Regions from separate parts of the Mesorhizobium sp. CNPSo 4688 genome, predicted to be linked through region 3. Evidence: predicted binding sites of a transcription regulator. Region 3 holds the regulator's gene; each other region holds the start of a gene.
What was found. Region 3 encodes LexA, which represses DNA repair genes until DNA is damaged. Its sites were predicted from a motif close to TGTTCNNNNTGTGTTCNG; they were not measured.
Positions count from the first base shown of each region.

Region 1: dinB (DNA polymerase IV) is a predicted target of LexA. The motif match lies at 1,476-1,493, and genes of this name have one in related genera.
Region 2: ssb (single-stranded DNA-binding protein) is a predicted target of LexA. The motif match lies at 1,356-1,373, and genes of this name have one in related genera.

Region 1 is NZ_JBWLUY010000011.1:252,718-255,989, forward strand. Features, by position in the region: gene AC04SH_RS22705 (excalibur calcium-binding domain-containing protein) at 1-172, shown strand, start outside; gene dinB (DNA polymerase IV) at 176-1,417, opposite strand; gene AC04SH_RS22715 (hypothetical protein) at 1,647-1,883, shown strand; gene AC04SH_RS22720 (hypothetical protein) at 2,306-3,070, shown strand; gene AC04SH_RS22725 (hypothetical protein) at 3,262-3,272, shown strand, end outside.
Region 2 is NZ_JBWLUY010000001.1:318,995-322,266, forward strand. Features, by position in the region: gene AC04SH_RS01675 (OsmC family protein) at 1-267, opposite strand, end outside; gene AC04SH_RS01680 (DUF2306 domain-containing protein) at 295-690, opposite strand; gene ssb (single-stranded DNA-binding protein) at 731-1,255, opposite strand; gene AC04SH_RS01690 (cupin domain-containing protein) at 1,465-1,854, shown strand; gene AC04SH_RS01695 (ArsR/SmtB family transcription factor) at 1,899-2,213, shown strand; gene AC04SH_RS01700 (SRPBCC family protein) at 2,210-2,683, shown strand; gene AC04SH_RS01705 (ATP-dependent Clp protease proteolytic subunit) at 2,712-3,272, shown strand, end outside.
Region 3 is NZ_JBWLUY010000001.1:194,489-197,760, forward strand. Features, by position in the region: gene trpC (indole-3-glycerol phosphate synthase TrpC) at 1-11, shown strand, start outside; gene moaC (cyclic pyranopterin monophosphate synthase MoaC) at 14-496, shown strand; gene AC04SH_RS01060 (molybdopterin molybdotransferase MoeA) at 496-1,701, shown strand; gene lexA (transcriptional repressor LexA) at 1,819-2,571, shown strand; gene AC04SH_RS01070 (ComEC/Rec2 family competence protein) at 2,565-3,272, opposite strand, start outside.

The DNA.
Region 1 (3,272 bases), on a different contig from region 3:
ATTTCCGAACTGTAGCACTGCCCGCGCCGTCGGCCTGGCCCCTGCGCGTTTGGGAGAACCGGGCTACTGGCCGACGCACGACGCCGACCATGACGGCATAGCTTGCGAGCCCTGGAATGGGGCAAGCGCAAGCGGCGTCAAGGTGCATCGCTATTGGCGCACCGGCCGATAGTTTTCACAGCTCCTTTTCCGCTAGTTCGCGGAAGGCGTCGGGGACCGAGCGCCGGGCTTCCAGCGCCACCGCGCCATAGCCGACCGCCTCTCTGCCAAAGCGCTGGCGGATCTTGTCGATGGCACGGTCGGCGCCAAAGCGCGCCAGGCCCTTTTTGCTGCCGGGCCGCTGCTTCTCGTCATCGAGGCCGAGCGGTAGCTCGAGCTGCAGCTCGGCACTGTCTTCCAACTGCGACACCGAGATCGCTAGCAGCGAGATGGTCTTTTCCCGAGGGTTGGCGGCCAGCACGCCGCGTACCAGCTCCTCGGCGATTTCGGCCAGCATCGCGGTCGCCGAAACCGGCTGATCGAGCGTCACCGAGCGCGTGACCGCGTGCAGATCGGCGAAACGCACCCGCACCGTCACCGTGCGGCCGGGTCGCGATTTTGCCCTGAGCCGGCTGGCGACCCGGTCTGCCAGATGCAGAAGAACAGGTCCGAACACATGGGCCTCGGCCGGCCACTTGCCGAGCGCCGACTGCGCGCCGGCCGAATGCGCCCGCCGGTGCGTCTCGAGTTTTCGCGGATCTCGGTTCCACGCCAGCGATGCCAGCTTCTCGCCGGCGGCGGGGCCGAGCAGCCGGCGCAACGCGCCGCTGTGGGTCTTGGCCAACTGGCCGATGGTCTCGATGTCGATCTCGGCCAGCCGCGCTTTGGTCGCCGGGCCGACGCCCCACATCAACCCGACCGGCAGGTCGTGCAGGAAGGCGAGCTCCGTTGCCGGATCGACCACCACCAGCCCGTCGGGTTTCGCCACTTGCGAGGCGATCTTGGCCAGGTGCTTGGTGCGCGCCACACCGATCGAGATCGGCAGGCCGAGTTCAGCCCGCACACGCCGCCGCACCCTGGCGGCGATCTCGGCCGGCGACCCGAACAGATGCGTGCAGCCGGCGACATCGGCAAAGGCCTCGTCGATCGAGATGCGCTCGACCAGCGGCGTGAAATCGTCGAGCACTTTGATCGCGGCGTCGCCCAGCCTCTGGTACTCGCCGAAATTTCCGCCGACAAAGATCAACTGCGGGCAAAGCTCCCGCGCGCGCCGCCCCGGCATCCCGCCGCGCACGCCAAAAACCCTGGCCTCGTAGGAGGCGGCCAGCACGACACCGCCGCCGACGGCAATCGGCTTGCCCCTGAGCGACGGGTCGAGCAGCTGCTCGACCGAGGCATAGAAGGCATCGAGATCCGCATGCAGGATGGTGGGTTCCATCCCGGCCGTTCCTTTGGGCGTTGCAGCATTAGCCGCGTCTGTTGCTAGGGTGGTTTTGACGAACAAATAGAGAACAAACAGGGCTCACTGTCAAGCGAGGTGCTTAACTCCAGTGAATTCGCTGGAGAACCGGCAGTCGATTGATCCGCCTTGCCGCCGGGCGCAGGGAACATTGTCTCTCGCCGCCGCGTTCATTGTCTCGATGGGACACGGTTTCATGGAGGCCGGTATGAGCCAGTTCGAAATGATCGACCTCGTCAGCGTCGCTGACGCCTGCGCGAGCGATCGCGTTGCCGGGCACTGCGTGTCTATGGCCAAGGCCGTGGAAGAGTTGCGGGTGCTGACCGGTGATTTTGTGTCGCCGGACGAGGCAGTCGCCAACGCACTGTCGGCGGTGGCGCTGGGACGCGGCTGCGCGGTGCTGTTCGACGAGCAGTCGGGCGCCGATATCCTGCTGATGCCATAGGCTCAAATGCCGCAAGCGCTTGAAAGGGCCATCCTTCCCGGGCGGCCTCGACGGCTCTGCCGGAAGCTCGATCATCACGTTGGTGGCTGCCCGGTGATGTCGTATCTAGCATTCGACGCCTGCTCGATAAGTTACGCCACGACGGTCATGGCTCCGCTGGTCGCGACCTAAGTATCACAGCCAATAGGGCCTAAGGTCTGATCAGTATAGGGCGTCAGTCGCGCAAAGGGCTGATCCGCTCTGTGATTTCCATATTTATCTTACATTTCAATCAGTTACAAAAATGTCTCCAGCCTTTTGCAGGCCGATTGTCGCGCATCGCAACCCCATTTATCTAAAGTTTACTCCATCGAATTAGCAAATTCTCATACGGCGCTGCTATAGCGAGTCGGCGGAGATGGGCTATCCCCCGAGGAGGTATCATGACATCCCGAAAAACTCTTTTGGCGGCGCTTGCCGCGTTTGCGCTCCTGGCCTCTCCGGCCCTGGCTGGTGCTGGTGGTAACGGCAACGGTGGTGGTCACGGCCATGGCGGTGGCAGCGGCGGCGGCAACGGCCATGGCGGCGGCAACGGCAGTAGCGGCAAATCCGGCAACAGCGCTTCGCATGGCAAATCGGCATCGGCTCATGCCGGCAAGAAGGCCTCGACCGACGACCAGGCTGTCGATGACGTCGAAGTCGCCGCGACGCCCAAGGAAAAGAACATCCACGCCAAGCTTGGCCGGCTGAACTCGCTGCAACGCAACATCAACGCCTATTTGAACTCCAAGAGCAAGAATTTCGCTGGCGTTCAGGCTTATGTGACGGCGTCGGCAGTTGCCAAGAACGCCCAAGCCGCGGTTGACGAGGCAAATGCGGCGGTGACGGCGGCTGAGGAGGCGGTGGCCGCCCAGCAGGCGGCCTTCGATGCAGCGCATGTGGATACGCCGCCAACGGCCGAGGAGCAGGCGGCCCAGGACGCAACGATGGCGGATCTGGAGGCTGCGGTCACGGATGCTGAAGAAGCGGCTGCGAAGGCGCAGGAGGCTGCGGCCGACGCTGCTGCCAATATCCCGTCGCTCGATGACGCACTCGCCGATATGGCCAACAAGCCGGTCGACCCCGAGGTCACCGAATGGGCCAACGGCGTGCTTGCCGAGAAGATCGACCAGATGGCCGCCACGCTGACTCCTCCGGCAACGCCGTAAAGCCGATCGCGGCTAAAACGGCCAGTCGAATGACCAAGCCGCCGGGGTTCGCCCCGGCGGCTTTTTTGACGGCACGGGGGAGCGCCAATATCAAGGGAAAACCGTTACTAACCCCAAGTACGGTATGGAAAATCTTCACTCCCGAGTGTAGCCTTCGCAATACCGGGGTAACGGCATCGGGGGAGAACGACATGCCTAAGGT
Region 2 (3,272 bases), 120 kb from region 3:
GATGCGGGTGAAAACTTTTGGATCGGTTTCGGCTCGGTCGGCATCGAGTTCGACGGCGCAATCCTCGATCGCCTCGCGGCCTTTTTCCAGAATGTGGACGACATCATAGGCCGAGCAGCCGCCGGTGCCGATCAGCACCAGCTCCATCGGGCTCGGGCCCGGCGTCTTGCCTTCAGGACCGGAGGCGGTTCCCAGCACCACCTTGTGGCCGCTGCCGGACTCGCCGACGAAAGTGCGCTCTTCAACCCATTTGATCCGTGCTTTCACGGCAATCATCCTCCTGGAAAGACATCCCTAGCCGAACACGACCGCATGCATGATGCGGCCGGGCAGCAGTGTGAACACGCCGGCGCCGATCAGCGCGAAAACATAGAGCGAAATCATGACCCTGCGATGTTTGGCTACGCGATGCCTATGCGCGTGCCAGATCGCCAGCGGCACGGTGATCAACACCAGGATCGACAAGATATGGATCAGGCTGAACGGGCCGATGAGGCGGATCTGCTGGATCCAGAAGCTGGAGGCGGCGATGGCCAGCATCAGCGCCGCCCAGGCATAGCCCATCACGCGGTGGCGCGTCGTGCCTTTCGGCAGCGCCAACTGGGCGCCGCCCAAGGCAAGCGCGGCTAGCGCCGCGAAGGCGTGCCATGGAATGGGAGGGGGCGCCGATAGAAGCGGTCCGAGCGACATCGCGCCCTCTCCTCAAATGCCCTTCACGTGGCCTTGATACTCAGAACGGGATTTCGTCGTCCAGTTCGCGCGACGAACCACCACCGCCGCCACCCTTGGAACCACCGCCACCGCCGCGGTTGAAGCTTTCATTGGGGCTCGACTGGCCGAAATCCGAGCCACGGCTCGCACCGCCGCCACCGGCATAATTGCCGACCTGGCCGCCACCCTCACCGCGTGAATCGAGCATCTGCAGCTCGCCGCGGAATTTCTGCAGCACGACTTCCGTCGTGTATTTGTCGGCGCCGGTCTGGTCCTGCCATTTGCGTGTCTGCAGCTGGCCTTCGACGTAAACCTTCATGCCCTTCTTAAGATATTGCTCGGCGACCTTGGCGATCTGGTCATTGAAAATGACGACGTTGTGCCACTCGGTCTTTTCCTTGCGCTCGCCGGAATTCTTGTCGCGCCAGCTTTCGGACGTCGCGATGCGGATGTTGACGACCGGATCACCCGAATTCAGGCGGCGGATTTCAGGGTCCGCGCCGAGGTTTCCGACCAGAATGACCTTGTTGACGCTACCCGCCATGACACTTCTCCGCGCTCATCCGAAACAAATTTTAAGTCGCTCACCTTACAGCCTGCATGCGATCCTCGCTTGCCGCGGCTGGCTTTTCCCACAAGGTTTTTGTTCTTTTTTTGTTCTATTCTTGTCTGCCCCGGCTGTCAAGAATGTCAGCAAGAGGTAGGGTATGCGTCTGAAATTGCGACTATGCCGGGATCGAAAGGCGGAGGCGAATGAAAGTCATTGCGCATCTGGACCAGCCGCGAGAGCAATGGCGAGCGGGCGTGGAAACCCGCATGCAAGTTTCCGCCGGCAACCGAGCGAGCCAGCTTTGCCTGTTCGAACAGTGGGTTCAGCCAGGCGTCGGGGCTCCGACACACCAACACCCAGTCGAGGAAGTGCTGACCGTCATCGCCGGGATCGCTGAAATGTGGATCGACGAAGGACGTCTGACACTGATTGCCGGACAATCGCTTCTCATTCCTGCCCAACGAAAACATGGGTTTAGAAACGTTGGCACCGAAACGCTTCACATCCAGGCCGTGCTGGCGTCGCCGATCTTCGAGGCGACTTTCGAAGGGGCCGCCGAGCCGGTGAGGCGCTGGCTTCCGGCGGCGCCATAAAAGACCGCTTGCCAAATCAATAAGTATCGACTTATGCTTTTGTCATGGTCGAAGCAGAGATTTTTCGCGCCCTGGCCGACCCGACGCGCCGCGCCGTCTACGAGCGGCTGGCCGGAGGCGAGATGAGCGTATCGGAACTGCGCACCGGCATGAGTGTGTCGCAGCCGGCGGTGTCGCAACACCTCGCCGTGCTGCGCGGCGCCGGTCTGGTCAGCGAAAGGCGGGCCGGCCGCAACGCCTATTATCGCGCCGAGCCGCAAGGGCTCGATCCGCTGCTCGGCTGGATCGAACGCTACCGCGCATTCTGGCCGGAACGCATCGAAAGGCTGAAGGCTGTTTTGAAGGACATGGACCAATGACCGATGAAAAGCAGGCTCCGGCCGCCAAAGATGCCCTCGCCTTCGAATGTGACCTCCCGGACGCACCGGAAAAGGTGTGGCGGGCGCTGACCGTGCCGGAGCTTTTGGCCGCCTGGATGATGCCGAATGACATCAAGCCGGAAACCGGCAACCGCTTTGCCTTTGCCGGGCCGGACGCGCCGATCGAGTGCGAAGTGCTTGATGCCGAACCGGGGCGACTGCTGCGCTATTCCTGGCGCGAGCGGTCCGACACCGGCGATGCCAATGGGTTGGACAGCATCGTCACCTTCACGCTCGCCCGCACCGTCTCAGGCGGTACGCATTTGCGCATCGTCCATGATGGGTTTGTGCAGGCGGCCACGCCCGCGGTGGCGATGGCGAGCGCCGGTTGCCGGCTTTCGCTCGGTGCTTACAAGCTCAAACCGCCCATGGCCGCGAATACGCCACGCCTGTTGCTGCGCGCCGCCTGAGCCCAAGAAAACAAACGGAGACAATGAGATGAGCGGCTTTGCCAATCTGGTGCCGATGGTGATCGAGCAATCGAGCCGCGGCGAACGCGCCTTCGACATTTTCTCGCGGCTGCTGCGCGAGCGCATCATCTTCATCAATGGCGAGATCAATGACGGCATGTCGGCACTGGTCTGCGCCCAGCTTCTGTCGCTGGAATCGGACAATCCCGACAAGGAGATCTCGCTCTACATCAACTCGCCGGGCGGCGTGGTGACCAGCGGCTTCGCCATCTACGACACGATGCAATATGTCAGTTGCCCGGTGTCGACCGTGTGCATGGGCTTTGCCGCCTCGATGGCTTCATTCCTGCTGATGGCGGGAACGCCCGGCCGGCGCATCGCGCTGCCAAACGCCAGCATCGTGCTGCATCAGCCCCTGGGTGGCTTCCAGGGCCAGGCCTCCGACATCCAGCGCCACGCCGAAGGCATTTTGCGCACCAAGCGGCAGATGACCGAGCTCTACGCGCAGCATTGCGGCCGCACCTATGAAGATGTCGAACGCACGCTCGACCGCGATTTCTTCATGACCGCGCGCGAAGCCAAGGATTGG
Region 3 (3,272 bases):
AGGCCGTCTGAGGATGCCAGCCGCCCTCACCCATCTCGGCGCCAAGGGCGAGGCCAACATGGTCGATGTCGGCGACAAGGCGGAGACGACGCGCACGGCGATTGCCGAGGGTTTTGTCTCGATGCAGCCGGAAACCCTGAAAATGATCCTCGACGGCGACGCCAAGAAGGGCGATGTGCTGGGCACAGCGCGCATCGCCGGCATCATGGCAGCCAAGAAGACGCATGAGCTGATCCCGCTCTGCCATCCGCTGCTGTTGACCAAGGTGTCGGTCGACATCGAGCCGGACGCGGCGCTGCCCGGCCTCAGGGTCACCGCGCTCGCCCGCGTCACCGGCAAGACCGGGGTCGAAATGGAAGCGCTGACCGCAGCCTCGGTGGCATGCCTGACTATTTACGACATGGCTAAGGCGGCCGATCGCGCCATGGTGATTTCCGGCATAAGGCTTGTGGAAAAGACCGGCGGTAAGTCCGGCGACTACAAGGCGGGCGCCTGATGGCGCTTGTCCCGGTCGCCGAGGCGCTGGAGCGCCTGCTGGACGGCGCTGCGGCGCTGCCGGCCGAGAGCGTCGCGCTGGCGGATGCGGCCGACCGGGTGCTGGCGGAGCCTGTCGTGGCGCTACGCACCCAGCCGCCTTTCAACGCGTCCGCCATGGACGGCTATGCCGCGCGGGCGCAGGATGTGGCATCCGCCCCGGCGCGGCTTTCGGTGATCGGCATGGCCCCGGCCGGACGCGGCTTTGACGGCTCTGTCGGCAGGGCGGAGGCTGTCCGCATTTTCACCGGCGCGCCGGTGCCCGAAGGTGCCGACACGATCGTCATCCAGGAGAATGTCCGCGACCTTGGCAATGGCCATATCGAGGTCACCGAGCCGACCGCGAAAGACCGTAACATCCGCCGCCGTGGACTGGATTTCTCGCAAGGCGACCTGCTCCTGCAAAAAGGTCGCGTGCTCGATCCGGCCGCATTGTCGCTTGCGGCGTCGGCCAATCATCCGAGGCTCAACGTCGTGCGCCGGCCTCTGGTCGCGATCATCGCCACCGGCGACGAATTGCTGCCGCCGGGGCGTGACCCCGGTCCGGATCAGATTATCTCCTCCAACGCTTACGGTGTTGTGGCCGCCGCGCAGTCTGTCGGCGCCAAAGCGCTTGATCTCGGCATCGCGGCAGATCGCAAGGCCGACATAGCGGCGCTGGTGCGCAAGGCTGTCGCGGCAAAGGCCGACGTTATCGTGACGCTCGGCGGCGCCTCGGTCGGCGACCACGACCTCGTGCACGACGTGTTGACCGGCGAAGGCATGAAGCTCGATTTCTGGAAGCTCGCCATGCGCCCGGGCAAGCCGCTGATGTTCGGGCGTCTCGGCGATATCAGGTGCATCGGCCTGCCCGGCAATCCGGTGGCGAGCCTGGTCTGTTCGCAGCTGTTCCTGAAGCCGCTGTTGGCGCAGCTCGGCGGCCGCGTCCATCGGCAGGACATTCGCCCGGCGCAACTTGGCGCCGCGATGCCGGCCAACGATCTCAGGCAAGACTATGTGCGCGCCGTGGTCCGGGATGAAGCCGGCGCACTGGTGGCAACGCCATTCGGCATCCAGGATTCCTCGATGCTGAGAATGCTGGCCGACGCCAACGGCTTGATCGTGCGCGAGCCCTTCGCTCCGGCCTCAGCCGCGGGTGCGGCCTGCAGCGTGCTGATGTTACGCTGAACAAAACGTCAACACATTCATTAAACTTTAAAAGGTTGCGGAACACAACTGGAACAGATAGTGTTTGTTCTGGGTTTGTTTTTTCCGATTCTGGTTTCAGAACCCGTGGGGGCCGCGATGCTGACGCGCAAACAACATGAACTCCTGATGTTCATCCATGAACGCCTGAAGGAGAGCGGAATCCCGCCGTCTTTCGACGAGATGAAGGAGGCGCTCGACCTTGCCTCGAAGTCCGGTATCCATCGCCTGATCACGGCGCTGGAGGAGCGCGGCTTCATTCGCCGGCTGCCGAACCGGGCTCGAGCACTGGAAGTGCTGCGGCTGCCCGACTCGATCGCGCCCGGCCTCAACGCGGCGAAGAAGTTTTCGCCGAGCGTCATCCAGGGCAGTCTCGGTCAAGGCGGTCAGGGGCAAGGCGGTCTCGGCCGCCAGATCAAGCCGGCCTCCTCTTCTCGTTCGATGTCGGCCGGCAATGACGACGCGGTTTCCGCGGTGTCGATCCCGGTGATGGGCCGCATCGCCGCCGGTGTGCCGATCGACGCCATCCAGCACCAGACCCATTCGATCTCGGTGCCGCCGGACATGATTATGGGCGGCGAACACTACGCGCTCGAGGTCAAGGGTGACTCGATGATCGAGGCCGGCATTTTCGACGGCGACACGGTGATCATCCGCAATGCCGATACGGCGAGCCCCGGCGAGATCGTGGTGGCGCTGGTCGATGAAGAGGAAGCGACGCTGAAGCGCTTCCGCCGCAAGGGCGCCTCGATCGCGCTGGAAGCCGCCAACCCGGCCTACGAAACCCGCATCTTCGGGCCGGACAGGGTCAAGGTGCAGGGCAAGCTGGTTGGGCTGATCAGGCGCTACTGAGCCGGTTTAGGTTTGTACTTCTCGGGCTGCTTATAAGGCGGCATTCCACGCGCTTCGCGTGAGAAGCGGCGTTGCTCGTGCCAGGGACGATAGGGCTTGTCGACGGCGAAGCGGATGGTTGGCGCTGTCGCGGCCGATTGTGGGTCGAAGAAGACGGCGGCACTACCATCGCGGGCAAGTTGCTTCTTGGTCACGACCAGCACCAGCGGGTCGCGGCACGGATTGTAGGCGGTGGCGTCGTCGATGACGATCAGGCTCGCGAAAGCGCAGGCTGGCCGCGCTGTGTTGCGGTCTTTTGCCAGCGCGATGATGGCTCCGGCGGGGTGCCGGGCAATGCAGAGATTGCCTGTGCAATAGAAGGGCGAGCCTGGCGGCAAGTCGAGTGGCTCTAGATCGAACCGCGTGTCCGTTGCCTCGAAAATCTCAGGCGGGATAATGGTTTCGGCTCTCAATGCCCGTTTCCAATTATCGGTGGTGAATTCGTTCGAGCGTTCCCGGTTGAGCGCGAGTTCGCCGCCGCCGATTGGCAATGCCACCAGATGCGCATCCTCCGAGATAAGCACATCGGGCGTGCGCACCTGCGGCACAGTCAACAGGCCGGCCAGCGCGAAAGGCACGGCCGCCAGCCTCAGCCAGGTGGTGGCCATGGTGGCGATGACGAGGGCGACCGCTACCAGCAGCACCGAGCGGATTGAGATCAG